4 regions of the Gordonia sp. DT30 genome follow, and region 3 is predicted to be linked to each of the others. Evidence: riboswitches for the same ligand, from Rfam matches in the RefSeq annotation. Region 3 holds a riboswitch; each other region holds the start of a gene.
What was found. Region 3 has a riboswitch for S-adenosylmethionine ahead of ACLQ3C_RS13890 (ABC transporter substrate-binding protein). Riboswitches for the same ligand answer to the same signal wherever they lie in the genome.

Region 1 (7,702 bases), on a different contig from region 3:
GTCGGCGCCCGGCGGCGCTCGCTACTGGCCGCCGGAGTGATCGGGGTGCACGGCGGGTTCTCCGACGGTGACGTCGTCGAACTCGTCGATTCCACCGGCACGGTCCGCGCACGTGGCGTGTCGTCTTACGCCGCCGACGACGTGGCGCGGATGGTCGGGCGATCGACCTCGCAGCTGCCAGAACAGTTGCGGCGCCCGGTGATTCACGCCGACGATCTGGTGACCGTCTGAGCCAAGCGATCGGTGTCGCGCTCGCCGACCCCGGCCAGCGCGGGCAGTACGATGCCGCAGTAGTGATCGATCTTGAGGTCGGCAATCGCGTCGGCCCGGGTGGCGCCCCGGTTGAGCACCACCAGGGTCTTGCCGGTGCGTTGGGCGTGGCGCGCGAAGCGCAGACCGCTCATCACGGTCAGCGACGATCCCGCGACGAGTAGCGCGTCGCAGTCGTCGATGAGCGAGAATGCCTGCGCGACAAGCTCCTTGGGTGCGTTCTCGCCGAAGTACACGATGTCGGGTTTGAGGATCCCGCCGCATCGCGGGCAATCGGCGACCACGAAATCGTCGGTGTCGTCGAGCATCATGTCGGCGTCCGGGGCCACCTCGATCGCCCCGCGGCCCCGGACCCGTTGTGCGAAACCGGGGTTGAGCTCTTCCAGAGTCTCCGCGAGCCGGTGCCGCGACAGGGTGAAGCCGCACGCCACACAGCGCACCCGCCCGTAACAGCCGTGCAGTTCGATGACCCGCCGGCTACCCGCCTTGGTGTGCAGCATGTCGACGTTCTGGGTGATGATCCCCGCCAGACGTCCCTGTGCCTGCATCGTGGTGAGCGCGTGATGGGCGAGGTTGGGACGCGCGGCGTCCATGTGGCGCCAGCCGAGGTGATTTCGGGCCCAGTAGTGCCTGCGGAACTCTGGTGTGGACGCGAACATCTGGGCGGTCATCGGAGTGCGGACCGGCGCGCCGGGGCTCCGATAGTCGGGGATGCCGGAGTCGGTGGAGATGCCCGCCCCGGTGAGTGCGGTGATCCGCGCCCCGTCCAGAAGTGCCGAAAGCCGCTCGAGGAGGATGTCGAGATCCTCGTCGAGCGGCGTCGGTTCGGCCGGGACCCAGCCGATCTGTAAGCGGGTGCGCACCTGATCGAGGATATCGATTCGCGTGCGCGGGTGCGCCGCCTCAGGCGTTGGCGGTATCCGCGTGCTTGCCGCCTTGTTGCTCGGGCACGGTCACCAGTGGATACACCCCGTGCTCGTCGTGTACCTCGGTGCCCACGACCGGCGGGTTGAAGACACACAGCATCCGCATCTGCGTATCTGCGGTGACGGTGTGCCGCTCGTGACCGTTGAGCAGATACATGGTGCCGGGGGCCAAGGGATAGGTCTCGCCGGTTTCCCGGTCGAGAAGGGTGCCGGTGCCCTCCACGAGCCAGACGGCCTCGATGTGGTTGGCGTAATGGAACTCGTTGACGCTGCCGGCGTCGATCGTGGTCTCGTGGAAGGAGAACCCGACCCGGTCGCCGCCGAGCACGATTCGCTTGGACACCCAATTGCCCTTGGGGTCGGCGACGTCGCGGTCGGTTCCGGTGATCTCGTCTGTGGTGCGCACGATCATGCGAGCACCTCCTCGGTGGCGTCGGCGAGAATTCCCAGACCGCGGTCGAGATCCTCGGTGGAAATGGTCAGTGGCGGAAGCAGTTTGACGACCTCGTCGGAAGGCCCCGAGGTCTCGGCGAGCAATCCGGCGCCGAAGGCGGCGGCGCACACCTTGCCTGCGTCGGCGGCCTCGCCGAACACCAGTCCGCGGGCCATACCGCGTCCGCGGGTCGAGACACCGTCGTGCCGGGCGGCTAGCGTGCTGAGCACCTCGTCGATCTGACGGCCCTTCATGTGGACGTCGCGGGTGAGCGTGTCGTCGGACCAATAGTGCTCGATCGCCTTGGTGGCGGTCACGAAGGCGGGATTGTTGCCGCGGAAGGTGCCGTTGTGCTCGCCCGGTGACCACACGTCGAGGTCGCGACGGATGAGTACCAGGGCCAGCGGCAGTCCGTAGCCACTGATCGACTTCGAGAGGGTCACGATGTCGGGCTTGATGCCGGCTTCCTCGAAGGAGAAGAACTCGCCGGTGCGGCCGCATCCCATCTGCACGTCGTCGACGATGAGAAGGATGTCGCGGCGGCGGCACAGCTCCGATAGTGCGCGCAGCCACTCGGCCCGGGCGACATTCACCCCACCCTCGCCCTGCACGGTTTCCACGATCACCGCGGCGGGCAGATTCAGACCACTGCCGGAATCGTCGAGGACGCGCTCGAACCAGCTGAAGTCCTCGACGGAACCACCGAGGTAGTTGTCGAAGGGCATCGGCGTGGCATGCACGAGCGGGATGCCGGCACCGGCGCGCTTCATCGAGTTGCCGGTCACCGACAGCGAACCCAACGTCATGCCGTGAAAGGCGTTGGTGAAGCTCACGATCGATTCGCGACCGGTCACCTTGCGGGCCAGCTTCAGTGCCGACTCGACCGCGTTGGTGCCGGTGGGGCCGGGGAACTGGATCTTGTAGTCCAGGCCGCGCGGGGCCAGGATCTTCGAGGCGAATGCCTGGATGAATTCACCCTTGGCCACAGTGGACATGTCAAGACCATGGGTGATGCCGTCGGACTCGATGTAATCGAGCAGGGCGGACTTGAGCACCGGGTTGTTGTGCCCGTAGTTCAGGGCGCCGGCGCCGGCGAAGAAGTCGAGGTAGCGGGCACCGTCGGTGTTGGTCAGCCACGAACCGCGCGCCTGTCCGAACACCGTCGGCCACGTGCGGCAATAGCTGCGCACCTCGGACTCGTATTGCGTGAAGACCGAATCATCGATCGTGGTATCGAGCTTATTCATGGGCATTCCTCCAATATGGGAAATCGTCGGGTCGGCGATGACCGGTGCGAGTGTGTATCGCAGGTGACCGGCCGCATCATCCGACCGAGAGGGCGCCGCTGCCGGAAGACACCCCGGACAAGTCCTCCGGCGACACACGATGCGGTGCTCCGGTTGGGGCAACAATTGCACCCTGAGTGCGCCACGGCGCAGTCAGTGAACACCAAAAACGTTGCGCCCCTATGGTTCTGGAACTTCTGGCTCGAGGAGGTAGAGATCCTCGGGCTCGTGGGCGTCCGGGAAGTCGTCGGCCGCAAACAGGTCGCGGCGTTCGAACCCCAGTCCGCGCGCTGCGGCGACTGAGGCAAAAAGTCGTTGCGAGGCAACGTTGTCCGGGCTGATGGTGGTGTGCATCGCCACGGCACCGCGTCCGCTGACGCGATCGAAGAGACGATGAAGCATCGTCCCGGCGATCCGGTGGCCGCGATAGGTGTCGTCGACGGCCACCTGCCAGACCATCAGCGTCGACGGATCTGACGGGCGGCGGTAGCCCGTGACGAAGCCTACTGGCAGACCGTCGACTTCGGCGACGATCGAGGTGTCGGCGAAGTCGCGGCACCACAGCACGTACGCGTAACTCGAGTTGACGTCGAGAACTTGCGAGTCCCTGGCGATTTCCCAGAGGCGGGTACCGTCGGCGACCTTCGGCGCGCGGTAGTCGAGAACTAGTTGGGTTGATGTGGCCGAACTTGTGTGGGACGGGCTCATAACGCACTCGACGTTAACAACGTGTGTCGGCGAATTCACCCGCCTGCACAAATCGGACCTCGAATCTCCCACTTAACCCCAGTTCACCCGGCAGATGTGATGCGGGACACAAACGGTTGCGCACGGGCCTACGGCGTGCGGATCGCGGTGACGGGGAGGGCAGTATGGAGCGGTGACGCGGATCATCGCAGGTCGCTTCGGCGGTCGCAGACTCACAGTTCCCGACGAGGGCACCAGACCCACCTCCGACCGTGTGCGTGAGTCGGTCTTCAGCATGCTCGACGCGCGCATCGATCTGACGAGTACCCACGTGCTCGATCTTTATGCCGGGTCCGGCGCGCTCGGCCTCGAAGCGCTCTCGCGCGGGGCGTCGTCGGCGGTCTTCGTCGACAGCCGGGGGCGCGCGGCTCGCACGATCTCCGCGAATCTGACGGCCGTCGGGGCGGCCGCCTCGGGGCGTGTGATCACCTCGCCGGTGTCGGCATTCCTTGCCGGTGCCGCGCCCGGCCGATTCGACGTGGTGTTCTCCGACCCTCCGTATGCGCTCGCCGATGATGAGGTGGCCGCCGATCTGTCAGCGTTGGCCACCGGTGGTTGGCTCACCGACGACGGGCTGGTGGTCCTCGAGCGCGGACGCCGAGCCGTCCTCTCGTGGCCCCCGGGCTGGGAACTGGTCGTCGACAAATCCTATGGCGACACCACGGTGAAGGTCGCACGCCCCGGTGTCGCCGCGGACGAGTAGGTTCTGCAGAGCATGACCAGTGCGGTGATACCCGGTTCCTTCGATCCCTTCACACGCGGACACCGTTACGTCGTGGAGCGCGCGGCCCGGTGCTTCGACGAGTTGGTGGTCACCGTCGTGGTCAACCCCAACAAGCGTGGTCTCTTCTCCGTCGAGGAGCGACTCGAGCTCATCGCCGAGGACTGCGCCGATCTGCCCAACGTCCGCGTCGACCGGTGGCAGGGACTGCTCGTCGACTATCTGCGGAACAACTCGATCCATTCGATCGTCAAGGGGCTGCGTTCGGCGGTCGATTTCGACTACGAGTTGCCGATGGCGCAGATGAACCGGGAACTGGCCGACGTCGAGACCGTCTTCCTGTTGACCGATCCGCGATACGCGCACGTATCGAGTTCACTGGTCAAGGAGGTCGCCAAACTCGGCGGTGACGTGGCGCCGTTCCTTGCGCCCCACATCCTCCGGCGACTGGAGGCCAACCTTGCGGGCGAACGCACCATCTGAGCCGGCAGGTCACCGGCCGCGCGGTGACGCCTGCAGCGGACGAATCCGAGGCGCCTGCGCCGGGAAAAAATCTCCGAGAATGTGAACGCTGACCGGCGAGGGCCGCCTCACTATCGTGAGCTCGACGGTCATGAGCGTCAGCGACAAGCCCTGGCTTGCTGACCGGCAACCCTCGCATCGCGGTGGGGTGCCCCAGGTGACGACCGGATCGGGTTTCCCCCGATAAGCGCGATGGATTCGACGTGCCGGTTCCGCATCGAACCGCCGGTCGCCGTGGTCTCTCGACGCCTGATGCTATTGCGCGGGTGTCGGTGTGGTCTGCAGCGTCATCGTGCTGCCCCCGTTCCCGTACAGGAGAGTTCACACATGTCAGCCGCCCCATCGCCGTCGACGAAGGCCCGCGGTCATGCGCCGCCCGATCCGTCACCACCGTCGGCAGCCACCGAGGTGCCCGACGTCGCCAGGCCGGAACGTGTGGTGCCACTGTGGCATCCGGGCCGCTGGGTGCTGGCGGCGATCGTGCTTGTCGTCGTGGCACAGATCATCCATGGAGTGGCCACGAACTCCTTCTTTCAGTGGGATCGTTTCGGCTACTGGATCTTTCGTCCCGTGGTGATCGAGGGACTCGGCGTGACTCTCGAAGTCGCCGCCTACAGTGCGGTTCTGGGCCTCGGCGTCGGTATCGTGCTCGCGCTCATGCGACTGTCGAAGAACCCGGTCCTGGCGGCGGTGAGCTGGGCCTATGTCTGGTTCTTCCGATCGATTCCGCTGATCGTCCTGCTGCTCATCCTGTTCAACTTCGGGGCCCTTTATCAGAGCCTGAGTCTCGGAATCCCCTTCGGTCCAGGACTTTTCCACATATCCGAAGCCGACCTGGCCACACCTTTCATCATCGCGGTCGTCGGTATCACCGTGCACGAGGCGGCATTCGCCGCGGAGATCGTGCGGGGTGGGATCCTGTCGGTCGATCAGGGGCAACACGAGGCGGCCGCCGCGCTGGGCATCCCGCGCGGCTACCAATTCCTGCGGATCACGCTGCCCCAGGCGCTGCGCACGATCGTGCCGTCCTATGTGAATCTGCTGATCGGACTGATCAAGTCGACCTCGCTGGTCTACTACGTCTCGTTGCTCGATCTGTTCGGCGTGGTCTCGACCCAGAGCAGCACATACTCCGGTGACATCATTCCCCTGCTCATGGTGGCGACGGTCTGGTACGTCATCTTGACCAGCGTGGTATCGGTCGTCCAGTTCTACGTCGAACGCCACTTCGCGCGGGGGGCGGTGCGAACGTTGCCGCCGACTCCGCTGCAACGTGCCCGCACGGCCGTGGTGACAGTTCGCCGTGGCATCGCATTGCGGCCCTGGATGCGTGCGGTATGAGTGTGAAATCGAATACAGCTCAGGCTGTTTCCCCCTCCGACCGGGCTCGCGGCGCCGGTGTCGACATCGTCGACGCGCACCGTTGGTACGGGGACAATCACGTTCTCCAGGGCATCGACCTGAGTGTTCGTCCCGGCGAGGTGACGGTGGTCCTGGGCCCGTCGGGTTCCGGAAAGTCGACGCTGCTGCGGGCGATCAACCATCTCGACCGACTCGATGCCGGCCATGTCAGCGTCGGGGGAGAGCTGATCGGCGTGCGCCGGCTCAACGGGCACCTCAAGGAGCTGCCCGAACGGGCGATCCTGCGTCAACGGCGCAACATCGGCTACGTCTTCCAGTCGTTCAATTTGTTCTCCAATCTCACTGCCGCGGAGAACATCACCGCGGCGCTGGTGTCGACGCGCCGCGCCCGGCGTGCAGAAGCCGGCGACATCGCGCGTAAACTCCTTGAGCGAGTCGGACTTTCGGACAAGTTCGACGCATACCCGCGCCAGCTCTCCGGCGGACAACAGCAGCGAGTGGCGATTGCTCGGGCGCTCGCGCTCGATCCGCGGGTCCTGCTTTTCGACGAACCGACCTCGGCGCTCGATCCCGAACTCGTCGGTGAGGTGCTCGCGGTGATCGCCGACCTCACTGCCACCGGCACCACGATGATCATCGTCACCCACGAGATCGGATTTGCCCGTGAGGTCGCCGACACCGTCGTCTTCCTCGATGACGGCCTGATCGTCGAGCAGGGCACGCCGGAACAGGTACTCGACAGCCCATCGCACGCCCGGACAAAGGATTTCCTGACGCGGGTCCTCTGAATTCCGCGTCCGTCACACCTATGCCGACGGGTGCGGAGGACACAGTGTCCGCCCGGCCTCGTCGATCATCCCCTGCAGAAATGGAGTTACACCATGTCATCTTCTCGATCCCTCGTCGCCCGGCTCGGCGCCGTGGCCATCGGCGGAGTACTCACCGCAACACTGGTCACCGCCTGCTCGGGCGGGTCCAGTGATGCCGCCGACTCGTCGGGCACGCCGGGCAGCGTCGTCATCGGCGCTGTCTCCAACGGGGCGGCGCAGGAGACCACGCTCTCTGTGCCGCAGGTGGATTCGATTCGCAAGGCGCTGCCGGCGAAGGTGCGTGATTCCGGTCAGCTCACGATCGGCATCGGCGCCCTGCCCTCGGGGAATCCGCCGCTGGCGTTCATCGGTTCCGATCAGCACACGCTGACCGGCGTCGAACCCGATCTCGGGCGCGCCGTCGCGGCGGTACTCGGCCTCAAGCCGGTGGTCGGCAACTCCACGTGGGAAAATCTCTTCGTCGGCATCAGCAGCGGCCGCTCGGATGTGGGCTTCTCCAACATCACGGTGACCGAGGAGCGCAAGGACAAATACGACTTCGCCACGTACCGCAAGGACGAACTGGCCTTCGAGGTGCTCAAGTCGAACGCGTGGAACTTCGACGG
Region 2 (7,702 bases), on a different contig from region 3:
CCGGCGTTCACTCATAGACGACGGTGACCGGCGCATGATCCGACCACCGGCGGTCGTAGGTGTCGGCGCGATCGACGAAGCCCTTGACCGCGCGCCGCGCCGCCGGCCGGTTGGCGAGCTGATAGTCGATGCGCCACCCGGAATCGTTGTCGAAGGCCTTACCGCGCCACGACCACCAGCTGTACGGGCCGGCCACGCCGGGGTGCATGTCGCGCACCACGTCGGTCCAGCCGGAATCCAGTCGGGCACCGACCCATTCGCGTTCGTGGGCAAGAAATCCCGGGTTGCGCAGGTTGCCCTTCCAGTTCTTGATGTCGGCCTCGGAGTGGGCGATGTTCCAGTCGCCGCCGACCACCACGCAGCGGCGCCGACGCGCCGCGGTGGTCAGGTACTCACCGAACTCGCCGAGGAAGCGCTTCTTCTCCTCGAACTTGGCACTGTCCTTCTCCGTCGACGACGCCGTCGGCTCGGCTGCTCCCTTGGGCAGGTACAGGCTGGCCACGGTCAACCCACCGAGGTCGGGATCGTCGAAGTCGGCTTCGAGGTAGCGTCCCGTCGGATCGAATTCGGCGCTCCCGAACCCCGCCCGCACGGCCGTGGGATCGGCCTTGCTCAGAATGCCGACCCCGGCGTGGCCCTTGACGACCGATTCGCTCATCGACAACCGCCAGCCCGCATCGAGGGCCGGCTGCAGGGCGGCCCGTGTCTGCTCCTCGTCGGCGCGGATCTCCTGCAGCACGACGATGTCGGCGCCGGAGGTATCGAGCCAGGCCAGGAACCCGGGATTGACGTCCGAGCGCTGCTTGGTGGCCGCCCGGATGCCATTGACATTGACGGTGGTGATCGTGGTCGTCACGGGTCAACAGACTACGCACCGGCCACGACAGGGCACGCACGCGGAGGAAGCCGGGACGGTGAAGGTTAGGCAAGCTTGCCTTCGAGTCGAATTTATGTAACCCTCACCTAACAGCTAGATGAGGTGAATCCATGTTCGTTTGTATCTGCCGGGGCGTGACCGAGCACGAGGTCCATGAGCACTGTGCCGACGGCGCGCGGACCGTCGACGCGATCGGCGATCGCTGCGGCGCAGGCGAAGGCTGTGGAACCTGTCTCGAACGGCTGCAGGAGATACTGAGCGAAAAGTCCGCGGTCACCACCGCCGCCTGACCTGCTCGCACCCCATGCGATCGGGCCGCGTGGGGGTTTTGTCGTGCTACGGTTCGTGGACATTTTTCTTCCGGACCGAACGGAGTTGCGGCATGCGCGGAGATGACGAGGTCATCGCCCTACTCAACGAGCAGCTCACCAGTGAGCTGACCGCGATCAACCAGTACTTCCTGCACTCGAAGATGCAGGCCGACTGGGGTCTCACCGAATTGGCGTCCAAGACCCGTGCCGAGTCCATCGAGGAGATGCAGCACGCGGAGATCCTCACCGATCGCATCCTGTTCCTCGAAGGACTCCCGAACTACCAGAAGCTCCTCCCGCTGCGCATCGGTCAGACGCTGCGCGAGCAGTTCGAATCCGACCTGGCCATCGAAATCGAGGTCGTCAACCGACTCAAGCCGGGAATTGCCTTGTGCCGCGACAAGAATGATGTCACCTCGGCAAAGATCTTCGAGGCGATCCTCAAGGACGAGGAACACCACATCGACTACCTCGAGACGCAGTTGGAGTTGCTCGACCGGCTCGGCGAGCAGCTCTATATGTCCAAGACGGTCGCCACTCCGCCCGACGTCGGCTGACCGGCCGGTCGTCGTGTCCGTCGCTGCGTCCACAGGGCGACGATGAGGACGGCGACGCCCGCCACCGCGAGCACCGCACCGAGCGCCGACGGCGCCCGATAGCCGTAACCCGCCGCGATCACCACGCCGCCGAGCCATGCGCCGGCGGCGTTGGCGATGTTGAGGGCCGAATGGTTCAGCGCGGCAGCCAGCGTCTGGGCGTCGTCGGCGACGTCCATGAGCCGGGTCTGCAGGGCCGGGATCATCGACGTGCCGCCGACCCCGATGAGGAACGTCAGCGCGAGCGCGATCCAGATGAACTGCACGAACAGCGCGAAGAGCAGCAGCACCGCCGCGAGGCAGAGCAGTCCCACCAGGATCGATACCGACACGCTGCGGTCGGCAGCCATGCCGCCGACGATGTTGCCGACGACCATCCCGAGCCCGAAAAGCATGAGGGCCACCGGCACCAAGCCGACCGGCAGTCCGGCCAGCGATGTCAGCGTCGTGTTCAGGTAGGTGTAGAAGGCGAACATTCCGCCGAAGCCGACGGTGCCGATGAGCAGGGTGAACCAGACCTGCGGCCGGCGCAGCGCACCGAGTTCGGTCATCGGGTTGGTCGCAGGCATGTCCTGCAATGTGGGAAGGCTGCGCGCGAGTGCGGCGATGGTGAGCGCACCGACGACCACGACGACAAGAAATGCGCTGCGCCAACCGAAATGCTCACCCAGCCACGCCGCCATCGGGACGCCCGCGACGTTGGCGACGGCGAGCCCGAGCATCACCTGCCCGACCGCCTTCGCGCGGCGTCGTGGTCCGGCAAGGTGGGCGGCGACCAATGCCGCCACCCCGAAGTAGGCGCCATGCGGTAGGCCGGCGATGAAGCGGGCCGCGATCAGCAGACCGAAGGTGGGTGCGAGGACCGTGGCCGCGTTGCCGACGGTGAACGCGACCATCAGTCCGATCAGCAGGGTGCGGCGCGACATCCGGGCGGTGAGGGCCGCGATGAGCGGTGCGCCGACGACAACGCCGAGCGCATACGCGGAGATGACCGAACCGGCGGTGGGTTCGGTGACATCGAGTGCGCCGGCGATGTTGGGGAGCAGACCCATCGAGACGAACTCGGTGGTGCCGATCCCGAAGCCACCGAGCGCCATCGCGAGGATCGCCCAGCGGACCGTCCGCACACGCGCAGAACCGTTGTCCGGCAACGACTCCCCGGCTTCACGCGCAGCGACGTCGGTCGTCGGGTGCGCAGTGGCCGGCTCGTCGGCGGGAACTGCCGCCTCGGGATTCGCTGGTGTGGACACAGGAGTCGCAACCACCACGGCGCACGCGAGCATTCCCGGGGCGGTCGGTGAGTTCGTTCACAGGCCCCGTCGACCGCGCGAAACGATCGTCACGGCACGGTCGGTACGGCACGCTCGGTGGAGGATGCCGTGCCGGTGGCGGTGGTGGGAGCCGCGGCGGTGGGAGCCGCCGCGGTGGGAGCGGCCGTGGTGGGAGCGGCCGTGGTGGGAGCCGCGGTGGTGGGAGCCGCGGTGGTAGTGGGAGCCGCGGTGGTAGTGGGAGCCGCGGTGGTGGTGGGAGCGGCTGTGGTGGTCGCCGGCGGTGCGGTGTCGGGGCTTTCGGCCCGTGTCACCACCGGGACACCGGCCCCTGTCACCGCCGTCGTTGCGCTCGGCACTGTCTGCACCCCGTCGACGACCCGCTCGGCCCAGTACGTGGCGAAGTTCCTCGGCAACAAGACGATGCTCTTGGCGCTGGCCGCCAACGCGGTGACTCCGTGGTCGAACAGGTCGGCGTCGGAGTTGAGCACACCGTTGGCGATGTCCTGGAGGACGAACAGATCCGGCAGGTATGCGCCGTAGCCGAGTTGGGGTAACGGCGGTAGCCATCCCATGGCCCAGCGGATGGGTGGTTGAAAGTCGGCGAGGGTGATGCCGATGATGTCGGGCAGGCGCAGGCGGTAACGCATGAGGTCCGGAACGGTCCCGGTGTAGCCGACTGCGGTCAGTGCGTTCGCCACGATGATCGCCATCGACGAGGGCGAGGCGATCGTGCATGTCCGCACCGCGCCGTCGGTGGTGCAGGTCATCGTCTCCGCTGCACCGTTGACGGTCCACGTCTGACCGGTGCCGGGGAATTGGTACATGTGGAATGGGTACTGGCCGTGCTTGATCCAGTAGCCGAAGAAGGCGTCGACGTCGCCGATCGGGTCATGGAGCGGATCGGGCAGGTCGCAGATCGGGTCGCCCTCGATGCAGTAGGTGGTGACGGGTACGCCGCCGTAGTCGGTGCCATCGCGTGGCCCCGACATCGTCATCCCCGGAATGGCCCCGACCAGTGTCAGTTCGATTCCCTGTCCCCAGAGAGTCGCCGACATCCGCGGGTCCGCGTAGAGCTCGCCCGAGACGGTCGTCGCGCCGCCGGCGTCGGTGGTGGAGATGACGTACGTCGACCCGTCGGCAAGCGTCACCGGCCGATGCCGGCCGATGTCGGTCAGCGCGTCGCCTGCGACTCGGGCGCCCTGCGAGTAGCCGGCGATGACGACCTTCTTGTCGGTGCCGCATTCCTGCTGATAGGTGGCCACGGCTTGTTCGAGGTTCTGCGCACCCTGCGTCTGGCTCGCGTTGTATCCCACCGATCCCAGCGGCCAGATGGTCGCGGCGTACGGCACCGCCTCGACGGTGTAGGGGTTGCCGAGGTTGGGGTTGTTCTCGTCGGGACGGTTGTCCGGGCCGAGGCCGGTGTAGCGCTGTCGCACACCGACGAGGTACGAGCCGTCGGAGTTCCATGTCCCGCCGACGATGAACACCCGGCCCGGGCCGCTGCAGTCGTATGTCGTGTCCGCCGCCGCCACCCCATGGCCCCAGAACATCGTGGCGGTGAGCGCGAGGCCCATTGCGGCGGCTCCCCACACGAGACAGACGCCACGGATCGAGGTGCGGAGTCCCATCGCTGCCACGTCCTTCGGTGAGGGCTGATCTGCGCAGCTTAGGCAGGCGGAGCAGGTCGGCACCGGGCAATCACCCAGGGCACCCCCACATTCCCCCGCTCGATGGACACCGCGGGCGAATCCGGGACCGGAGAACACCGATAACGATCTGCGCAATTCACCAACCAGCCTGAGCAGGAGGGTTCTCAGCGAACGACGACCGTGTTATATCCTTGTCGCCAGGTCATGAGCATCAGCGTCAAGCCCCGGCTTGCTGATCGGCAACCCTCCAACCGCGGTGGGGTGCTCCGGGTGATGACCGGGTTGGGGATCGCTGTATGGGTCCCCGGCAAGCGCGGGTCCGAAGGTCGGACCCCAACAGGGTCTCCATACCCTGCCGACCGTAGAAAGTGATCTATTTTTCATGTCTGACGCAGCCAACGACGGCCCCGATTCCCCCGATCCCACCGACGCCCCGGATCCCACCGAGAACTGGAGCTTCGAGACCAAGCAGGTCCATGTGGGGCAGTCCCCCGACGCCGCGACGAACGCACGCGCACTGCCCATCTACCAGACCACGTCGTTCACCTTCAACGACACCCAGCACGCCGCCGATCTCTTCGGTCTCGCCGAACCGGGCAACATCTACACCCGGATCATGAACCCGACGCAGGATGCCGTCGAACAGCGCATCGCCGCGCTCGAGGGCGGTGTCGCGGCCCTGCTGGTCGCCTCCGGTCAGGCGGCCACCACGTATTCGATCCTCAACATCGTCGAGAACGGCGGACACGTGGTGTCGAGCCCGCGTCTGTACGGCGGCACCTACAACCTGTTCCACTACACCCTGCCCAAACTCGGCATCGAGGTGTCCTTCGTCGAAGATCCCGAGGATCCCGAGTCGTGGCAGGCCGCGATCGGCGACAACACCCGCGCGTTCTACGGCGAGTCGATCTCCAACCCGAACAACGAGATCCTCGACATCCCGGGTATCGCCGAGGTCGCCCACCGCAACGGACTGCCGCTGATCGTCGACAACACCGTGGCCACGCCGTATCTGCTGAACCCACTGGCCCTCGGCGCCGACGTCGTCGTGCACTCGGCGACCAAGTACATCGGCGGCCACGGGACCGCGATCGGCGGGGTCATCGTCGACGGCGGCACCTTCGACTGGCGTGGACAGCGTGACGGCAAGGACCTGTTCCCGGGATTCACCACGCCCGATCCGAGCTACCACGGCGCGGTATTCGCCGATCTCGGCGCCCCGGCGTATGCGCTGAAGGCGCGCGTGCAGTGGCTGCGTGACACCGGTGCGTCGATCTCGCCGTTCAATGCCTTCCTGCTCGCGCAGGGCCTCGAGACGCTGAGCCTGCGCGTCGAGCGGCATGTCGCCAACGCCGCGCGCGTCGCCGAATACCTCAGCGATCACGCACAGGTCGAGTCGGTCACCTACGCCGGACTGAAGTCCTCGCCGTGGTACCAGCGCGGCCAGGAGCTCGCACCAAAGGGTCAGGGCGCCATCATCGGATTCGAGATCACCGGTGGCGTCGACGCGGGCAAGCGGTTCGTGGAGGCGTTGACCTTGCACAGCCACGTCGCCAACATCGGTGATGTGCGTTCGCTGGTGATCCACCCGGCGTCCACCACCCACAGCCAGCTGACCCCCGAAGAGCAGCTCGCCGCAGGCGTCACCCCCGGTTTGGTCCGGCTCGCCGTCGGGATCGAGGGCATCGACGACATCATCGCCGACCTCGACCAGGGCTTCGCGGCGGCCGAGTAGACCCAGCCGAGTACACCGAGACAGCCGAGTAGACCGAGGACAGGAGCACAACATCCCGTGTCGGTGAGCATCGACCCCCAGGCGTCCGCAGCGCATCAGCCCGAATGGGAGCAGGTTCCCGACGGGCAGATGGTGCGAATGCGCCTGGGATCGTTGGCGCTCGAGTGCGGCGAACGGATCGACGACGTCACCCTGGCGTTTCAGCGCTGGGGGACGTTGTCGCCCGCACGGGACAATGTGATCCTCGCCCTGCACGCACTGACCGGTGACTCGTATGTCACCGGCCCGCCCACCGACGAACACCCCGCGCCGGGCTGGTGGGACGGTCTGATCGGACCGGGCGGCGCGATCGACACCGACGAGTGGTGTGTCATCTGCGCCAACGTCCTCGGCGGCTGCCGGGGATCGACGGGACCGGCGTCGCCCGATCCGGATGGGCGACCGTGGGGTTCCCGATTCCCCGCCATCACGGTGCTCGATCAGGTGCGCGCCGAGGCGGCGCTGCTCGACGCCCTCGGCATCGAGAGCATCGGCGCGGTCCTCGGCGGTTCGATGGGTGGCGCCCGCGCCCTCGAGTGGGCGATCGAATATCCCGACCGGGTACGCAGCGCGCTTGTTCTCGCCGTCGGGGCACGTGCCACCGCCGACCAGATCGGCACGCAAACCACCCAGATCGCCGCCATCACCGCCGACCCCGAGTGGCAGGGCGGTGACTACCACGGCAGCGGCCGGTCCCCGATCGTCGGACTCGGAATCGCCCGGCGCATCGCGCACCTGACCTACCGATTCGAGGGCGAACTCGACGAGCGTTTTGCCAATTACCCTCAGGGCCACGAGGATCCGCTACACGGCGGGCGGTACGCGGTGCAAAGCTATCTCGAACACCAGGCCGACAAGATCATCGGGCGGTTCGATCCGGGCAGCTATGTGGTGCTCACCGACGTGCTGAACAATCACGACGTGGGACGCAATCGCGGCGGTATCGCCGCCGCGCTCGACTCGTGCACGGTTCCCACCGTGGTCGCGGGCATCGATTCGGATCGGTTGTATCCGTTGCGGTTACAGGCCGAGATCGCCGAAGGGCTCGGCAACTGCGTGGACGGCCTGCAGGTGCTTCGGTCCGACAAGGGCCATGACGGGTTCCTCACGGAGTTCGACGCGATCGCCGATCTCCTCAAACGCACCGTGGACCTCGCGCGCCGCTGACCCGTCCGCGAGCACAGGTCCGGGCGGGCCACCGGGCGCGGGGATCAGCCGGCCGGC
Region 3 (7,702 bases):
GGAGATTGACGGTCATGAGCTTCTTGAGGCCCTGTTCGCGCCCACTCTGGCCGAGATTCGATCGCGCGTTGCCGGCAGTGACGTTGTACAGGTCTTCATATTTGCCGATGCGGCTCGGGAAGACGTACGCCAGTGGCGTGTAGACGGCAAGTGTCAGCGCCTGGAGTTGCTCGAAGATGTCGTTGAAGCCTGGTATGTCGGGCAGGTCGGTGAGCGGTTCGCGGATCGATTTCGGTGGGAGCCGCTCGGGGAACGCGCCGATTTCCGTGGTGTCGTAGAACGCCTGAATGTGTTTGCGCGACCGGGCAATCGTGACGGCGTCGAGCAGCTCGAAGAAGTCGAAGTCGAGCATCTGAAGGATGCGGTCGGTCGTGCGGCCCTCATGGTCGAGTTTGGACCACTCGTTGAACACTGTCTGTGCATCCTTGAAGACCTTCTCGACCGTCGTTGAGATGTTCAGGTGCCGAGAGAGGTTCTCCGACTCACCCTCGTACGCAAGCTGGAGCTGGTTCTTCAGATCGTTGAACCGGTTGTTGACCGGGGTAGCCGAGAGCATCAGCACCTTGGTCTTCACGCCCTCACGAATGACCTGGCGCATGAGTCGTTGGTAGCGGGACTCCTTCTCCTGCGCGTAGTCGGCGTTGCGGAAGTTGTGCGACTCATCGATCACGACGAGGTCGTAGTTGCCCCAGTTGACTCGGTCCAGCCGCAGCCCCAGCGACTCTCCGCGGGTGCGGGACAGATCGGTGTGGGCGAGGACATCGTAGTTGAAGCGGTCGCCGGCGAAGATGTTGGTGGTTAGGTTCGCGTTGTAGTTCGTCCAGTTCTCGGCAAGCTTCTTCGGGCACAACACGAGCACCGACTTGTTGCGCAGCTCGTAGTACTTCATCACTGCCAGCGCGGTGAACGTCTTACCCAGGCCCACGCTGTCGGCGAGGATGCACCCGTTGTAAGTCTCGAGCTTGTTGATGATCCCGGTCGCCGCATCGCGCTGGAAGTTGTACAGACTGTTCCAGATCTTCGTGTCCTGGTAGCCGGTCCGGTCGTTGGGCAGTACGTCCTCGTTGATGTCGTCGAGGAACTCGGCGAACAAGTTGTAGAGGATCAGGAAGTAGATGCGGGCCGGGGAGTTCTCGGCGTACACACTCGCAATATGGTCGCAGACCGCGTCCGTGACATCGTCCAGTTGATCCGGGTTGTTCCAGATCTGGTCGTACAGTTGGACGTACTGTGCCGTCATTGGAGCGTTGTCGACCCGGTGCACCATGTTCGACACGGCATTGCCACGTTCGTATCCGAGGTCTGACGTCGTGAAGCCCTGCAACGGTATGTAGGCGGCGTTGTCGTCCACCACCGCAAATTGCTGCATCGGGTTTCCAGTGGAGTTCGACCGGAATGTCACCTTCCTACGCACCCAGTCGGCGCACTCCTTCGCGATCGCGCGCTGGGTCAGCTTGTTGCGCAGGCGGATCTCGAACTCCGAGCCATACAGGGTCGATTCCGCACGGCCCGCCGGAATGAAGAACTCGCGGCGCTCCTTCCGGACCTTGTCAGTCACCTTCTCCGTCACGAAGGATGGTGAGGTGAAGATGAATTCCAGCTCGGAGATCTGCTCGAGTTCCTTGCGCAGCGCCTCGAACGCGAAAATCGAGAAGGTTGACGCCGCGATGCGCAGCTTCGACCCCGGCGTGATCTCGGTCTTGAGATCGTCGCCGAGCAAATCGTTGACGTTGTCGATGATCCGCACGTCAGTCCTCCGCCGTGTCGGTGTGAACGGAGGCCCCGCCACCTCGCACCCAAGAATCGACCTCGCTCGCTTGGAACTTCCACAGGCGGCCGATCTTGTGGGCAGGCATCGCCTTCTCGGCGATCCAGCTGTACACGGTGTCCTTGGTGACGCCGAGATGTGCGGCAATATCATCAGCGGACAGCCACGGTTCCGTCACTGCTACCTCCGACTCATCGACCGATCGCGAATTGGCCTCCCGGCACCTTACCCCGTTTAGCCCTGTTAGGAAGGGTCTACCCGAAGTTGGATCACTTCAGGTGGGCCGCGGCCCGATTGGTGGCAGCCTTCGCCCGCGCTCTGCGTCTTCGGTTCGGCGGCGGCCGCGTGGCCCTCGCGTCGTCATGACAGCGGCTTGTCGGTCCGTCACGGCGTGGCTTCGATGTGGCTCCTTCCCGGTTGGCCCGTCGTTCGCCGAGAGACGCTTACGCGGATCCGCGACAAGTTCACCAGCCAGGGCATCGACCCGGCGATCGCCGAGTCACTGGCGGTCACGATCCTCTCCGCCGTCGAGGGAGCGGTCGTCATCGCCCAGGCGCAGCGGTCGACGCGACCGGTCGAGGAGGTCGGCGCCCGACTGGCCGAACTCGTCGCATTGCACCTACCCGCAGGCCCCGATCCGTCGGCACCATGAGCGCGCCGGGAGGCGGCCCCACCGAACCGCCCCCAGGCGAACCGCCGGACCGCACGCAGAGTCGACTGCGGGTTCGCCCGCATCGGGTGATGCCGCCGCACTCGGGCACTGTCATGGTCAAGGGCATGCACCCGTCTGTCTCCCGAGACCGTTGAGAGCGAACCCCGATGACCGACGCCCAGGCAGTCCCCGAACTGACCGCCGACGAACGCACCGAACTCGAGCACCTCCGGGCCCGGGTCGCCGAACTCACCGAGGCAGCGCAGGCCCGCGACGACGACGCGGCCCCGCCGGCAGCACGTCCCCGCAGACGGATCAGCGGCCGTGCCGTCGGAGTGGTTCTGCTGGTCATTCTGTGCGCCGTATTGACTCTGCTGTCGGTGACGACCCGATATGTGCGCAGCCAGATCCTCGACACCGACCACTACGTGGCGACAGTGGCACCCCTGGCCGCCGACCCGGCGGTGCAGCAGCAGGTGACGACGACGATCGTCGATGCCATCAACGCCCAGGTCGACGTCCAGCAGATCACCACCGACGCCCTGACAAATCTGACGGAGCTGACCCCGGCCGACCGTCCACGCGCCGACCAAGCCATCATCGGCCTGGCCCCGGTGCTGGCCGGGCAGGCCGAAGGGTTCATCCACGGCACGGTGGCGCAATTCGTCGCCTCGCCGCAATTCCAGGACATCTGGACGACCGCCAACCGTGAGGCGCACGAGGCGGTGGTCGCCGCGGTGACCGGTGAAACCCGGCACGGTGCGGTCGAGGTCGACACCACCAGCGGAACCATCAGCATCCAGCTCGGCCCCGTCATCACGCAGGTGAAACAGCGCCTGCTCGCTCACGGATTCGCCTTTGCCGACCGAATCCCGGTGATCAACAAGGCATTCGTGATCTGGCACTCCCCGCAACTCGCCCGCGCCCAGCACCTGGTGAAGGCGCTCGACAAGGTGGCCAATGTCCTTCCCTGGCTGGCGATTCTGGCCATCGTCGCCGCCGTCGGCGTTGCCCGCAGCGGCCGACGATGGCGCACGCTCGCCGTGGCCGGAGTCGCGGTGGTGATCGCGATGCTGCTGCTCGCGATCGCCATTCTGGTGGGCCGCATGATCTACCTCGACAACGTTCCCGCCGACGTGTTGTCCCCGGGCGCGGCGCAGGCGATTTTCGACACCGTCATCGCCCCCATGCGGCTGGCGCTGCGTGCAGTCGCGGTGGTGGGGTTGGTCCTCGCCCTCGTCGGATACTTCGCCGGTGGGTCGGGCTCGGCGCGCGCGGTGCGCAGCCGCGTCGGACGCGGGTTCGCCGCGATCGATGCTCGGCGTGCCGATCGCGACCCCTCGACGGTGGAGAAGGTGTTGTGGCAGGCGCGGTTTCCGTTGCGGATCGCCGTGCCGACCGTCGCCGCGTTCCTCCTGATGTTCTGGCACTACCCCACGGGCTGGGTCGTGTTCTGGATCGTACTGATCGGCGCGCTGGTGCTCGTGGCGATCGAGTTCACGATCGCGCCGGCCCGACGACAGACGGTGTGGGAAGCGCCGTAGGCGCCCGAGCGATCAGAAACAGACCGAGCACCGCGACCCAGACGAAGAATCCGAAGATGCTGACCCGTTCGATCAGCCCCATCCACACCGTGCTCTCGCCGTCCTGGATCATCGGGACCATCCGGCTCGTGTAGGCGCCGGCCACCAACACGACGACCGCCGCGACGATGGTGAACCATCGAAACCAGCTGCGCCACAACACCGCTGCGAGTACCGTGCACACCGCGATCAGCATGACCGAGAGCAACGACAACACCAGATGGCCTGCGTCGTTCGACGAATCGCCGGCACCGGCGGCGATGTCGTCTCGATTGCTCATCGGAAACCACAGCCAGGCGACCCCGACGACTCCGAACACCACGAACAGCGCACCGAGGACGCGGACCCCGACTCGGCCGCCGGCGGATCGCCATACGCCGATACCGAATCCGATCATCAACGCGGTGAACACCGGCACCAGCCATTGCAGAAACCGCTGCGTCGGTGCGCCGGTCGCCGACAACTCGCTGATCGCCTGATCGGTCCGGCTGTACCCGCCGTAGCGGGACGCAGCGACCGCATCGTTGGCGAGGATGTAGAGCAACGCGTACATGGGTCCGCACGCGAGGAGTCCCGTCGTCACCCTGCCGACTGTCGCCCTGCCGTTCGCCACATATTCAACGTAGAAGCCCCGGAGTGGCGCTCACCAGGGTCTTTGGTCGGAATCCACCGCGGTCACGCGGCGAACTCACGGCCCGGGCGGCGCGTAATGCACGACCTTGACCGTGGTCATCTCGTCGAGGAGTTCGGGGCCGAAGCCGAAGCCGGTCCCGCTGGCGCCGCGTGGCTGTGAAGCACCGCCGGGCGCCCCACCGAACACGGCGTTGATCTTCACCGTCCCGACGGGCAGGGCGCGCCACGCCTCTTGTGCGTGCGCCATGTCGGCGGTGAGAACGGTTGCGGCCAAGCCGTATCGGTCATCGGCGGCCTCGACGAGCGCAGTGACGAAGTCGTCGACCACCCGCACCGGGGCGATCGGCCCGAACGTCTCCTCGCGCAGGATCGTCATGTCGGGGGTGCAGCCGGTCAGCACCGTGGGCGGGTAGAAGCTGCCGATGTCGTCGGAGATGACACCGCCGGTCCGGATCTGCGCGCCTTGCGCCACGGCGCCGCGGACCTGCGCGTGCACGGCGTCGCGCTGACGGTTGTCGACCAGCGGCCCGATACGTTCGCCCCACCTGCGCGCCTGCCCGCACAGCTCGTCGATGAAGGCGTCGGCGACGTCGGCGGTCACATACACCCGCTCCACCGACACGCAGATCTGTCCCGCGTTCGCGAAGCATCCGAGGGCCGCTTCTTCGGCGGCCCACGCGGGATCGACCCCGGAGTCGACGATGAGCGGATCGTTGCCGCCGTTCTCGAGCAGCACCTTGGTGCCGTGCTCCGCACATGCCCGGCGGATCTCGGTGCCGGTCGCGGTACTGCCCACGTGCGCAACCACATCCACCTCCGGCGACGCCGCGAGATGCGCACCCACCTCGCCTGCGCCGTCGACGATGCTCAGCACCCCGTCGGGCAGATGCTCGGCGATGATCTCGGCGAAGCGCCGACCTGTGGTGGGGCAGCGTTCACTTGGCTTGTGTACCACCGTGTTTCCGGTGACCAACGCTGCGCCGAGCAATCCGGCCGCCACGGCGGCTGGATCGTTCCACGGGGTCAGCACCGCGACCACACCGCGCGGCTCGGGCACCATCACGTCGAGCGCCGAGCGTTGCCCCTGCAGGGTCCGGCCCCGATGCACGGGTCCGAGTTCGGCGTACTGGAGCAGCGTCGATACGCCGGCGGCCACGCCACCCAGCGAATCGTCACCGGTCTTGCCCGTTTCGCGTTCGTTCCAGCCGGCGAGTTCGGCGGCCGCATCGCCGACCGCCACGGCCGCCTCACGTAAGCGCTCGGCACGCTCGGCCGCAGGGGTCGCCGCCCAGTCCCCGGCCGCCGCGCGTGCCGTGGTGATCGCGGCGTCGACCTGCTCGTCGGTGGCCGCGGGAACCTGCGAGACGATGTCGCCGGTCCGCGGGTCGTGGACTGTGATCGTTTCCATGGTCTCCAACACGGTGGGCCGCGTACCCGTTCTCGGGGCAATCGACACCTGCCGCCGGCCGATACATCCGGCGGCGCCCGTCACCGGCCCTGTAGACCCTCGCCGACCTTCGCGCCAGGTTAAGTCCGTCGCGATTCGAAATCACACGAAGTAGTGACTAACCGGCGAGTCTGAGTACTGTTCTGCTCAGTGGTCGACCCGCCAAAACCTTTGGTGGACTTCGATCGCTCTGTGTCAACGAGTACCAGTGCCAAGTTCCAGCTGGCTGGTCGGCAACCCTCCACCGCGGCGGGGTGCCCTGGATAAAGGACACGGCTCCAGCCCAAGCCGGGCATGGAGCAAGCGCGGGTTCACATATGGGTGCCCGAGGTGAATTCGGGAGTTCGATGATCAACCATGCCCGACCGACGAAGTCGGTTCGCGTCCCCCTGTCCGACCCACACCTGCCTGTGAGCGGACCCCAAAGGCCGATGTCAGCCACCCATTACCTCAGGAGAACGACCATGTCCCGACCAGCCGGCCGATTCAGACACCGACGCAATGCCACCCTCCTTGCGGCCGTCTCGATCGGACTCATCGCGAGTGCCTGTAGCTCGGGGAACAGCAGCAACTCGGCGACCGCCACGGGCAACCCGGTCGACGGCGGGACGCTGCGATTCGCCAGCGCCTCGGGTCCGGGCAGTTGCCTCGACCCGCACCAGAGTCCGGCCGACGTCGCGGGCTTCTATGCCCGTCCGATCCTGGACTCGCTGGTCGCCTTGAACAAGGACGGCTCGCTCCATCCATGGCTGGCGACCAAGTGGAGCGTCTCGCCCGACCAACTCACCTATTCGTTCACCCTGCGCGACGACGTCACGTTCTCCAACGGGGAGAAGTTCGACGGCAATGCGGTCAAGGCGAACCTCGACCACATCGTCAACCCGGCCACCAAGTCACAGTTGGCCGCCAACACCATCTCGACCTACACCGGCACCACCGTCATCGACCCGACACACGTCGAAGTCAAGTTCTCCCAGCCGAACTCGGCATTCCTGCCATCGCTTTCCACCGCGTATCTCGGTATCGAGGCACCGTCGACTCTCACACACGGCCCGGATGCCCTGTGCAGCAAGATCGTCGGCACCGGCCCGTTCATCAGCGAGAACGGCTACACCCCGAACAAGGGCATCGACTACACCCGCAACGACGCCTACAACTGGGGGCCGGGCAACGCCGACCACACCGGCAAGGCGCATCTGCAGAAGATCAGCATCCAGGAGATTCCCGAGGACTCGTCCCGCTACGGCGCACTGACCAGCAACCAGGTCGATGCGATCGCCAGCGTTCCGCCGGTCAACGTCTCCCAGCTCAAGAAGACCCCCGGATTCACCGTCGACACCGCTGCGGCCCCGGGTGGAAACTACAACTACTACCCCAACACGGAGACCGGCGTGTTCTCCGATGTCAAAGTCCGCGAAGCCTTCCGGGCCGGCATCGACTGGGACACCATCGTCGACAAGCTGTACTTCGGGGTCTTCCAGCCCGCCAACAACATCCTGAGCCCCGCCACGGTCGGTTACAACAAGGCAAGCGAATCCGCGTACGGCTACGACGAACACAAGGCCAATCAACTTCTCGACGAGGCCGGCTGGACCGCCCGTGACAGCGACGGCTACCGC
Region 4 (7,702 bases), 100 kb from region 3:
GTCCGGTAACGCAGCTCATACGGCCCACCATCCAGATGCCGATTCAGAGAGGCCGCTGAGGCAGCAGCGCCGTGACACTCTCTGCTTCTTCGAGTAGATGCGCTGTGTGGGTGCAGCGCAGTTGAACAAGGTCTTTGATCGCGGCCAAGTCCGCCGCAAGGTCGCGAAAGATGATCGGTTCGTGATGAGCAATGCGGTTGCGAAGCAATCGGATACGGTCAAGGTCGCTATACACGCGAGCTCGGAGTCTCGCCGTACTACCCCCGTTGACGTTGTCGCCGGGCAGGACGGTTGCGATCTGCGAGTCCCAGATGACGGCATCGTAGCGGCTGGTGAACACCTTCTGCCAGAACACGAACTTCACCTCAGGGATGACTTTCCCTGTCGACGATGTGTCCCGACGAGCATTTGCCAGGTCAGTTCGTGGGTTGTACCGGCCACGGGCGTCTGCGGGCAACGACCGTTCAAAACCTTGAGACCAAGGCCAGCGCCTTCCGTAGTGAGCGGCAATCGCGTCCGACACCGCGTTGCGAATTGACACTTCGCACAGATGCAGTGGCAAAAGGAATGCCCCGGCAACTTCTGCGTTCCAGAGTTACAGCTTCAGTGCCCTGCGCGTGCGCGCTTCCCCTGCCGAATCGACTGAGGTCACCGCGTTGTCGTACGTGGACGTTCGCGCCTGGCTGATTGTGCTGCGCACCGCCTTGACCTGCGCCATCGTCATTGCATCGAGAGCCGAGAACACGTACACCGTCTAGCGCTTGCCCTGGGCACATGTTGGTTCGCCTCACCCGGGGACAGCGGAGAACTTCCACAGATGAACCCCGGCGTCCATTCGGACAACCGGGGTTCATCTGTTTCGGTCGCTCAGGCCGCGCGGCGCGGCGCGAACGACGGCAGCACCAGCTGACGCAGCCGGTTGTCGGTGGCCGATCCGTCGAGCGGCACCAGGATCACCGCGTCGGCGACCTCGGCGGCGTAGATGTCGCGGATCAAGGTGACCAGACCGCTCGGCGTGCCGACGTAGCGGACCGTGCCGCCGTCGAGTTCGTCCGGGATGCCGGCGACCGCCGCGCGGGCCGAGGCGGCACTCGGTGCGATCGCCACCTCCACTTCGAGCGCGACCGAGAAGCCGGCAGTGTCGCGGGTGCCCGATCGCAGCACCGAACGGGCGCGCTGCGCGTCACGCAGCGTGGGTCGGCGCACGACGATGGGTGCCGCGTCGGCGGGCTCGTCGCCGAGGATCGCCACGTGCAGCGGCGGACGCCCGATGCTGATGCGGTCGAGTTCGATGCTCATGCCGGGGCTCCTGGGGGTGTCGTCGCGCTCGGTTGCGTGGAGGTCGGTTGCGTGGAGGTCGGTCGGGTGGAGGTCGGTTGCGTGGCGGCCAGTTGCCGCAGGGCGCCGGTGAGGCGGTCGATGTCGGACGAGCCGGTTCCAAGACCGAAGCTGGCGCGGATCGCGCCGGCGGGAAGCCCGAGGCGGTTGAGTACAGGATGCGCGCAGAATTTGCCGTCGCGCACGCCGATCCCGTGTTCTGCGCTGAGGTATTCCGCGACCGCGCGCGGGGTATGTCCGGCAACACTGAACCCGGCGATCCCGACCCGATCGGTCACGTCGTCGAAGATCTGCAGGGTGCGGACCCCGTCGACTGCGGCGAGCCCGTCGTCGAGGCGGCGGCGCAGTTCGTGTTCGTGCGCTCCGATCGACTCGATGCCGATGTCGGCGATGGCGTCACACGCAGCGGCGATCGCGATGGCGCCCAACACATTCGGCGATCCGGCCTCGTGCCGGGCAGCACCGGTGTGCCAGGCGGTCGCCGCGCAGTTCTCGTCGGGGCCGTCGACCACACTCACCTGCGCCGACGCCCCGCCGCCCGCGAGGTAGGGATCGGCGTCGTCGAGCCAGTCGGAGCGGCCTATGAGCACACCCGCCCCGAACGGGGCGTAGAGCTTGTGGCCGGAGAACACCAGGTAGTCGATGCCGTGGCTGACCACCGACACCGGGCGGTGGGCGACGAGTTGCGCGGCGTCGACGAGGATGCGCGCACCGTGGCGGTGGGCGATCGCGGCGAGCCGCCCGACCGGCAGCACCTCTCCCGTGACGTTGGATGCGGCGGTCACCGCCAACAGCGATGTGGGGGCCGCGGCGAGCTCGCACTCGAGCGCGGTGAGAGTGTCCTCGATGCTGGGCCGCGCGGTCACGATGCGCGCCGAACCGGCGTCCCGTGACAGCCATGGCAGCAGGTTCGCGTGGTGTTCGATATCGAGGACGACGACGTCGCCGGGTGTGCAGTGAGCGGCCAGATTGATCGCATCGGTGGTGTTGCGCGTGAAGACGACGGTGTCATCGGAACGCCCACGAACGAAGCGCCGCACCGTCTCTCGGCACTGCTCATAGCGCCGGGTGGTGACCTGCGACAGATGGCCGGCGCCGCGGTGAACGCTCGCGTACTGGTGTAGGGCCGCCGACACCGACTCGGCGACGGCGACCAGCGCGGGTGCACTGGCGGCGTAGTCGAGGTTGGCGTAGGCGATCTCGCCACCGCCGGCCAGCGGCGCCTTCTCGTCGGCGCCGACGACCGCCGCCAGCGGTTCGGTACAGGCCGCAAGATTGGCGAAAACGGTATCGGACAGAACGGGTGCGGTGCGCACGACAGCAGTCATCGAAAGAACTCCTCGGAAATCCACGCTTGCCGTGTCCGGTTGGAACACAGCCCGGTCGTCACCCGGAGCACCCCACCGTGGAGGAGGGTTGCCGACCAGCGAGCCGGGGCTTGTCACTGGCACTCATGACCTGACGTCCAGAGTGGCCCATCTCGCGTCGGGGTGTCAATTTTCACTCACCGTGGGCCGAAGTCGCCGCGATGTGGGCGCTAGGTTGGGTTGGTGAGCGGTGACCCGGAAAGCGTCGACAACCCGGCGCAGGCGCCTTTCGTCCTCTCCCGCCCCCACGGGACGGTGCGCGCCGAGGGCATCATCCGGCGCTTCACCGAGGTCGACGCGGCCATCGACGACCTGCGGACCGGCCGCGCCGACACCGTCGTCGGTGCCCTGCCGTTCGATCCCGCCGGCACCTCCGCGTTGATGGTCCCCCGCCGGTTACGACGAGATCTGCCGCCCCTGGCCGGCCGCTCGCCGGCCCGGCACACACTCGACCGGTTCACCGAGATCCCCGACGCCGCCACCCACCGCGACCGCGTGCGGCGCGCAGTCGCCGCCATCACTGCAGGCGACCTCGACAAAGTGGTGCTCGCGAGAACCGTTCGGGCAGTGCTCGATTCCCCGGCCGAGGTGACCGGACTGCTGGATGCACTGGCCCATGGCAACAGTGAACACAATGCCTTCGCCGTCGACACCGGACCGGGCTGGTTACTCGGTGCGAGCCCGGAGTTGTTGCTACGCAAGGCCGGTCGCGAGGTGACGTGCCGGCCGTATGCTGGGTCGGCGCCCCGGTTCCCCGATCCGGTCGCCGACCGCGAGGCCCGCGAGAAGCTGGCCGCATCCGGCAAGGACCACCGCGAGCATGCCTTCGTGGTCGACCATCTGCGCCGACGACTCGCGCCGCTTTGCGACGAGATCACCATTCCGGATGCCCCACAACTGTTGTCGACCGGAGAGATGTGGCATCTGGCCACCCCGATCCGGGCGCACCTGACCGATCCCGATCTCAACGCGCTGGAACTCGCCCTCGCCCTGAGTCCCACTCCCGCGGTGTGCGGAACGCCGACAGATGTTGCGGCACAGTTCATTCGCGACCACGAGGAGCCGCGCGGAAATTATGCAGGCGCCGTCGGCTGGGCCGACGCCCACGGTGACGGCGAATGGATGGTCACCATCCGCTGCCTCGAGATCGACTCCGACGGACGATCCTTTCGCACCTGGGCCGGCGGCGGCATCGTCGCCGACTCCGATCCCGACGCCGAGCTCGCGGAGACCACCGCCAAATTACGAACGGTGCTGCGGGCGTTGGGTGTCGACGGCAGCTAACCGACCTTTCAGCCGATCTTCTCGTATTCGACCTCGTCGACGTGCACACCCCAGACGTCGCCGGAACGCACTCGTCCGGTCGGGCCCATCCACGGCCGGCGTAGAAATCCATCGCTCGCTCATTGCCCTTGAGCACATGCAACCGGGCCACCGGATAACCCTGCCGGGCGATCTCCGACTCCGCCCGATCCATCAGCGCCGACCCGATCCCGGACCGCCAATGGTCCGGGTCGACGTAGAGCGCCATCACCGCGGCATGACCATCGAGCTCGCCGATCGTCACGAATCCGGCTATCCCGCCCGACGTCTCGGCGACCCACGTGTGCGGACCACGGTCATCGTCAAAGGTGTAGTCGCCGACCCGATCCGCCGGACGCATCGCCCGCAGCTCGGCATCCGGCAGCAATCCGCGATAGCCGCGCCGCCACGACCGCACGTGCACGCCCGCAACGGCCGGAGCATCGGCGGCGGTGGCACGGCGGATCGACAACGACGGCGCCATGAACGCCCTTATCCCAGCGCCTGATCCAGATCCGCGAGCAGATCGTCGATGCCCTCGAGGCCCACCGAGAGCCGAACCACGGAGTCGCTCAACCCGATTGCCGCGCGCCCGTCCGGCCCCATCGCACGGTGCGTGGTGGTGGCCGGATGGGTGATCAGCGACTTGGAATCACCGAGGTTGTTGGAGATGTCGATGATGCGCAGTGCGTTGAGCACCTCGAAGGCGCGCTCCTTGCCGTCCACGCCGTCGCGGTCGTTGAGCTCGAAGGTGACCACCGTGCCGCCCCCGGACATCTGCGCGGTCGCCAGCTCGTACTGTGGGTGCGACTTCAGGAACGGATACTTCACCCACCGCACACGTGGATCGGCTTCGAGGAATTCGCCGATCCGCAACGCCGCGGCGACCGATGCGTCGACACGCAGCTTCATTGTCTCCAGCCCCTTGAGCAGGGTCCAGGCATTGAACGGGGAGAGCGCCGGACCGGTATGCCGCATCAGCATCTTCACCGGACCGTCGACAAATTCCTTGGTCCCGAGCACCGCGCCGCCCATCACGCGGCCCTGCCCGTCGATGTGTTTGGTGCCCGAATAGACGATGACGTCCGCCCCGAGTTCCAGACCGCTCTGCAGGAGCGGAGTGGCGAATACGTTGTCCAACACGACCTTTGCCCCTGCCGCATGCCCCAGTTCGGATACCTTGGCCACATCGACGAGGCTCTGCATCGGATTCGACGGAGTCTCGAAGAACACCGCGTCGGCGGGCGTGGAAAGCGCCCGCTCCCACTGCGACAGGTCCTCCCCGTCGACGAAGTCGGTGTGCACACCCCACCGCGGCAGGATCTCGTTCGCCACCACAAAACACGACCCGAAAAGACTGCGCGCACAGACCAGCCGGTCACCGGCTTTCAGCAGGGCACCGAGCGACACGAACACCGCGGCCATCCCGCTGGCCGTGGCAAAACACGCCTCGGCTCCCTCGATCAGACGCAGCCGTTCCTGGAACATCTCCACGGTCGGATTGCCGTAACGCGAGTAGACGAAACGCTCGTCCTCGCCGGTGAAGGCGCGCTCCGCGGCCTCGGCGGACTCGTAGACGTATCCGCTCGTCAGGTAGAGCCCCTCGGAGGTCTCGAAGAACCCCGACCGCTCGATACCGCCGCGGACCGACAGCGTCTCCGCCGAAACCCCCTCCGGCAAACCGTCGCTCACGACTGCCTCCAGCTTGTAGGGTCGGCCAGCTCGCTCGCTTCGCTCACGACTGCCTCCACGGAAGGTCGAGGGCCCGCCAACCCTTGAACCCACGGTGATCGTATTCGTCGAGCGCCCCCTCGAATCCGTCGAGGATGTTGTAGGCCTTGCTGACCCCGGCGGCAGTGGCCGCCTCGGCGGCACCGATCGAGCGATGTCCGGAGCGGCAGAGGAAGATCACCTCGTCGTCGTCGGCGATTCCGCCGTCGCGCAACTGCGCCACGAATCCCTCGTTGGGTCGGCCGTCGGGAAAGGTGGTCCATTCGACGAAAAGTGGTCGCTTACCGACGATCTCGAGGTCGGGAACCCCGACGAAAGACCATTCCGCACGGGTGCGACAGTCCACCAGCTTGGCCTTCGGATTCTGCTCGAGCTTGTCCCACGCCTCTTGCGGGGTCAGATCACCGGCATACGTCATGCCTTGCACACCTTCCAGTTCCCGTCTTCCCGAACCGCGGCAACCTTGGTCGTCTGCGTCTCATCGGACTGTTTGTCGAAATGCCAATGTACCGTCGCCCTCGCGCGGTCACCCGACACTTTCAGGTCGGTGATCTCCGGGATCACGATCCGGCCGTTCCTCTCCAACGACTGCCGGTTCTCCGTCGCGAACTCCGGCTGCGCCGGAAACCCGGCCGAATTCACGTCGACGGAACACGTGTGGTCCCGAAAGGCGGTGTAGTCGACGTTGTTGCGCGCGGTGTAGAGATCGTTGATCGCGTACTGCACCTGCGCCGAATCGCCGGCCCGCTCCTGCGCCGGACGGAACAGATACGACAGTCCGATGCCCGCAGCCGCCAGCACGACGACGAGCAGAGCCACCAGGAAGGGCCAGGCTTTGCGCCACGACGGTGCGGCCGGTTCGTCGTCGACGGCCTCGGGCTCACTCCGCCCGCCTCCGCGTCCGACCATGTCGGCGAGTGTATCGACGTACCCCGATCCCGGATCGAGCACCCATGGGACTCCACCCCACCACCCCCAGCAGTTAAGGTGAGGCTAACCAACTAGATCCGCCGATTGTGCGTAACCAAAGGAGAGCCGTGCCCAACATCCGAGGCCGTGTGCCCCGCCCCCGGAAGAACGCTCGTCCCCGAAGGAACGCTCGCCACCTTACGCTGGCGGGGTTGGTACTGACCGCCGCGATCGGCCTCGCCGCGTGCAGCGCCCCTGCCGAGGACCACACCACGCCCGGCGCGCCATCGCCCGAGTCGGGCGCCCTGCCGGTCACCATCGAGCACAATTACGGCTCGACCACCATCTCGAAACCGGTCACCCGAGTCGCCGCGATGGGTGTGGGCGACGCCGACACCCTGCTCGCGCTCGGCTTCCGTCCCGTGGCGGCCGCACCGTTCGGCTCTCCCGCGAACGTGCGCACGCCGTGGAACGAGAAGCTGCTGGGGTCGGACGAGCCGGTCGCGCTCCCCGAGGCGTCCCAGCAGTTCGGCAACGAGATCGCCAAGGCTCTGAGCACCGACCCGGACCTCGTCACCGCGATCGGCGCGGCTCCCACGAAGGAGCAGTACGCCAAGCTTGCCGCCGCCGTGCCGACCATCACCCGCCCGGCGAACCACCCGGACTGGCAGGTGCCGTGGGATGTACAGGCCACCGAGATCGGCAGGGCCGTGGGCCGCCCCGGCGCCGTCGCCGCCAAGATCGGCGAGACCAGCAAGCACGTCGCCGGCCTCGCCGCCGCCCACCCCGAACTGAAAGACAAGACCGCGGTCGCGGTGACCGCGTCGCCCGACGGGACGATCTCGATCTACGGGCCCGGCGACGGACGCGAGCAGATCCTGGCCTCGTACGGCCTGCACTTCCCCGACGGCCTGAAATCGGCCGTCACCAGCGGTTTCTATGGATCGATCGCGCCGGAGAACATCGGCCTGCTCAACCAGGCCGACGTCGTCGTCGTCCTCGATTGGCAGGGCGCCAACGACCAGATACGCAAGAACTCCGCCTGGACCGCCCAG

Region 1: it holds a riboswitch for S-adenosylmethionine, as region 3 does, so the genes downstream of both, ACLQ3C_RS02565 (amino acid ABC transporter permease) here and ACLQ3C_RS13890 (ABC transporter substrate-binding protein) in region 3, are expected to answer to the same signal.
Region 2: it holds a riboswitch for S-adenosylmethionine, as region 3 does, so the genes downstream of both, ACLQ3C_RS10690 (bifunctional o-acetylhomoserine/o-acetylserine sulfhydrylase) here and ACLQ3C_RS13890 (ABC transporter substrate-binding protein) in region 3, are expected to answer to the same signal.
Region 4: it holds a riboswitch for S-adenosylmethionine, as region 3 does, so the genes downstream of both, ACLQ3C_RS13440 (aminotransferase class V-fold PLP-dependent enzyme) here and ACLQ3C_RS13890 (ABC transporter substrate-binding protein) in region 3, are expected to answer to the same signal.

Annotation. Positions count from the first base shown of each region.
Region 1 covers NZ_JBNCLY010000002.1:125,854-133,555, forward strand. The annotation lists gene proB (glutamate 5-kinase) at 1-231, shown strand, start outside; gene ACLQ3C_RS02535 (Sir2 family NAD-dependent protein deacetylase) at 204-1,133, opposite strand; gene ACLQ3C_RS02540 (ectoine synthase) at 1,174-1,608, opposite strand; gene ectB (diaminobutyrate--2-oxoglutarate transaminase) at 1,605-2,876, opposite strand; gene ectA (diaminobutyrate acetyltransferase) at 3,096-3,623, opposite strand; gene rsmD (16S rRNA (guanine(966)-N(2))-methyltransferase RsmD) at 3,796-4,365, shown strand; gene coaD (pantetheine-phosphate adenylyltransferase) at 4,378-4,866, shown strand; SAM riboswitch class IV at 4,993-5,101, shown strand; gene ACLQ3C_RS02565 (amino acid ABC transporter permease) at 5,233-6,246, shown strand; gene ACLQ3C_RS02570 (amino acid ABC transporter ATP-binding protein) at 6,243-7,055, shown strand; gene ACLQ3C_RS02575 (ABC transporter substrate-binding protein) at 7,149-7,702, shown strand, end outside.
Region 2 covers NZ_JBNCLY010000009.1:28,604-36,305, forward strand. The annotation lists gene ACLQ3C_RS10665 (exodeoxyribonuclease III) at 8-856, opposite strand; gene ACLQ3C_RS10670 ((2Fe-2S)-binding protein) at 988-1,167, shown strand; gene bfr (bacterioferritin) at 1,260-1,745, shown strand; gene ACLQ3C_RS10680 (MFS transporter) at 1,703-3,067, opposite strand; gene ACLQ3C_RS10685 (PE-PPE domain-containing protein) at 3,124-4,683, opposite strand; SAM riboswitch class IV at 4,905-5,024, shown strand; gene ACLQ3C_RS10690 (bifunctional o-acetylhomoserine/o-acetylserine sulfhydrylase) at 5,087-6,439, shown strand; gene metX (homoserine O-acetyltransferase MetX) at 6,497-7,645, shown strand; gene ACLQ3C_RS10700 (Hsp70 family protein) at 7,690-7,702, opposite strand, start outside.
Region 3 covers NZ_JBNCLY010000013.1:101,812-109,513, forward strand. The annotation lists gene ACLQ3C_RS13860 (helicase-related protein) at 1-1,747, opposite strand, end outside; gene ACLQ3C_RS13865 (helix-turn-helix domain-containing protein) at 1,749-1,946, opposite strand; gene ACLQ3C_RS13870 (hypothetical protein) at 2,169-2,420, shown strand; gene ACLQ3C_RS13875 (hypothetical protein) at 2,588-3,964, shown strand; gene ACLQ3C_RS13880 (DUF998 domain-containing protein) at 3,918-4,586, opposite strand; gene ACLQ3C_RS13885 (aldehyde dehydrogenase family protein) at 4,692-6,044, opposite strand; SAM riboswitch class IV at 6,277-6,395, shown strand; gene ACLQ3C_RS13890 (ABC transporter substrate-binding protein) at 6,548-7,702, shown strand, end outside.
Region 4 covers NZ_JBNCLY010000013.1:1,266-8,967, forward strand. The annotation lists gene ACLQ3C_RS13430 (hypothetical protein) at 44-355, opposite strand; gene ACLQ3C_RS13435 (hypothetical protein) at 868-1,299, opposite strand; gene ACLQ3C_RS13440 (aminotransferase class V-fold PLP-dependent enzyme) at 1,296-2,666, opposite strand; SAM riboswitch class IV at 2,684-2,797, opposite strand; gene ACLQ3C_RS13445 (isochorismate synthase) at 2,889-3,989, shown strand; partial or broken gene ACLQ3C_RS13450 (GNAT family N-acetyltransferase) at 4,129-4,284, opposite strand; gene ACLQ3C_RS13455 (hypothetical protein) at 4,246-4,515, shown strand; gene ACLQ3C_RS13460 (O-succinylhomoserine sulfhydrylase) at 4,500-5,699, opposite strand; gene ACLQ3C_RS13465 (rhodanese-like domain-containing protein) at 5,743-6,156, opposite strand; gene ACLQ3C_RS13470 (hypothetical protein) at 6,153-6,647, opposite strand; gene ACLQ3C_RS13475 (ABC transporter substrate-binding protein) at 6,851-7,702, shown strand, end outside.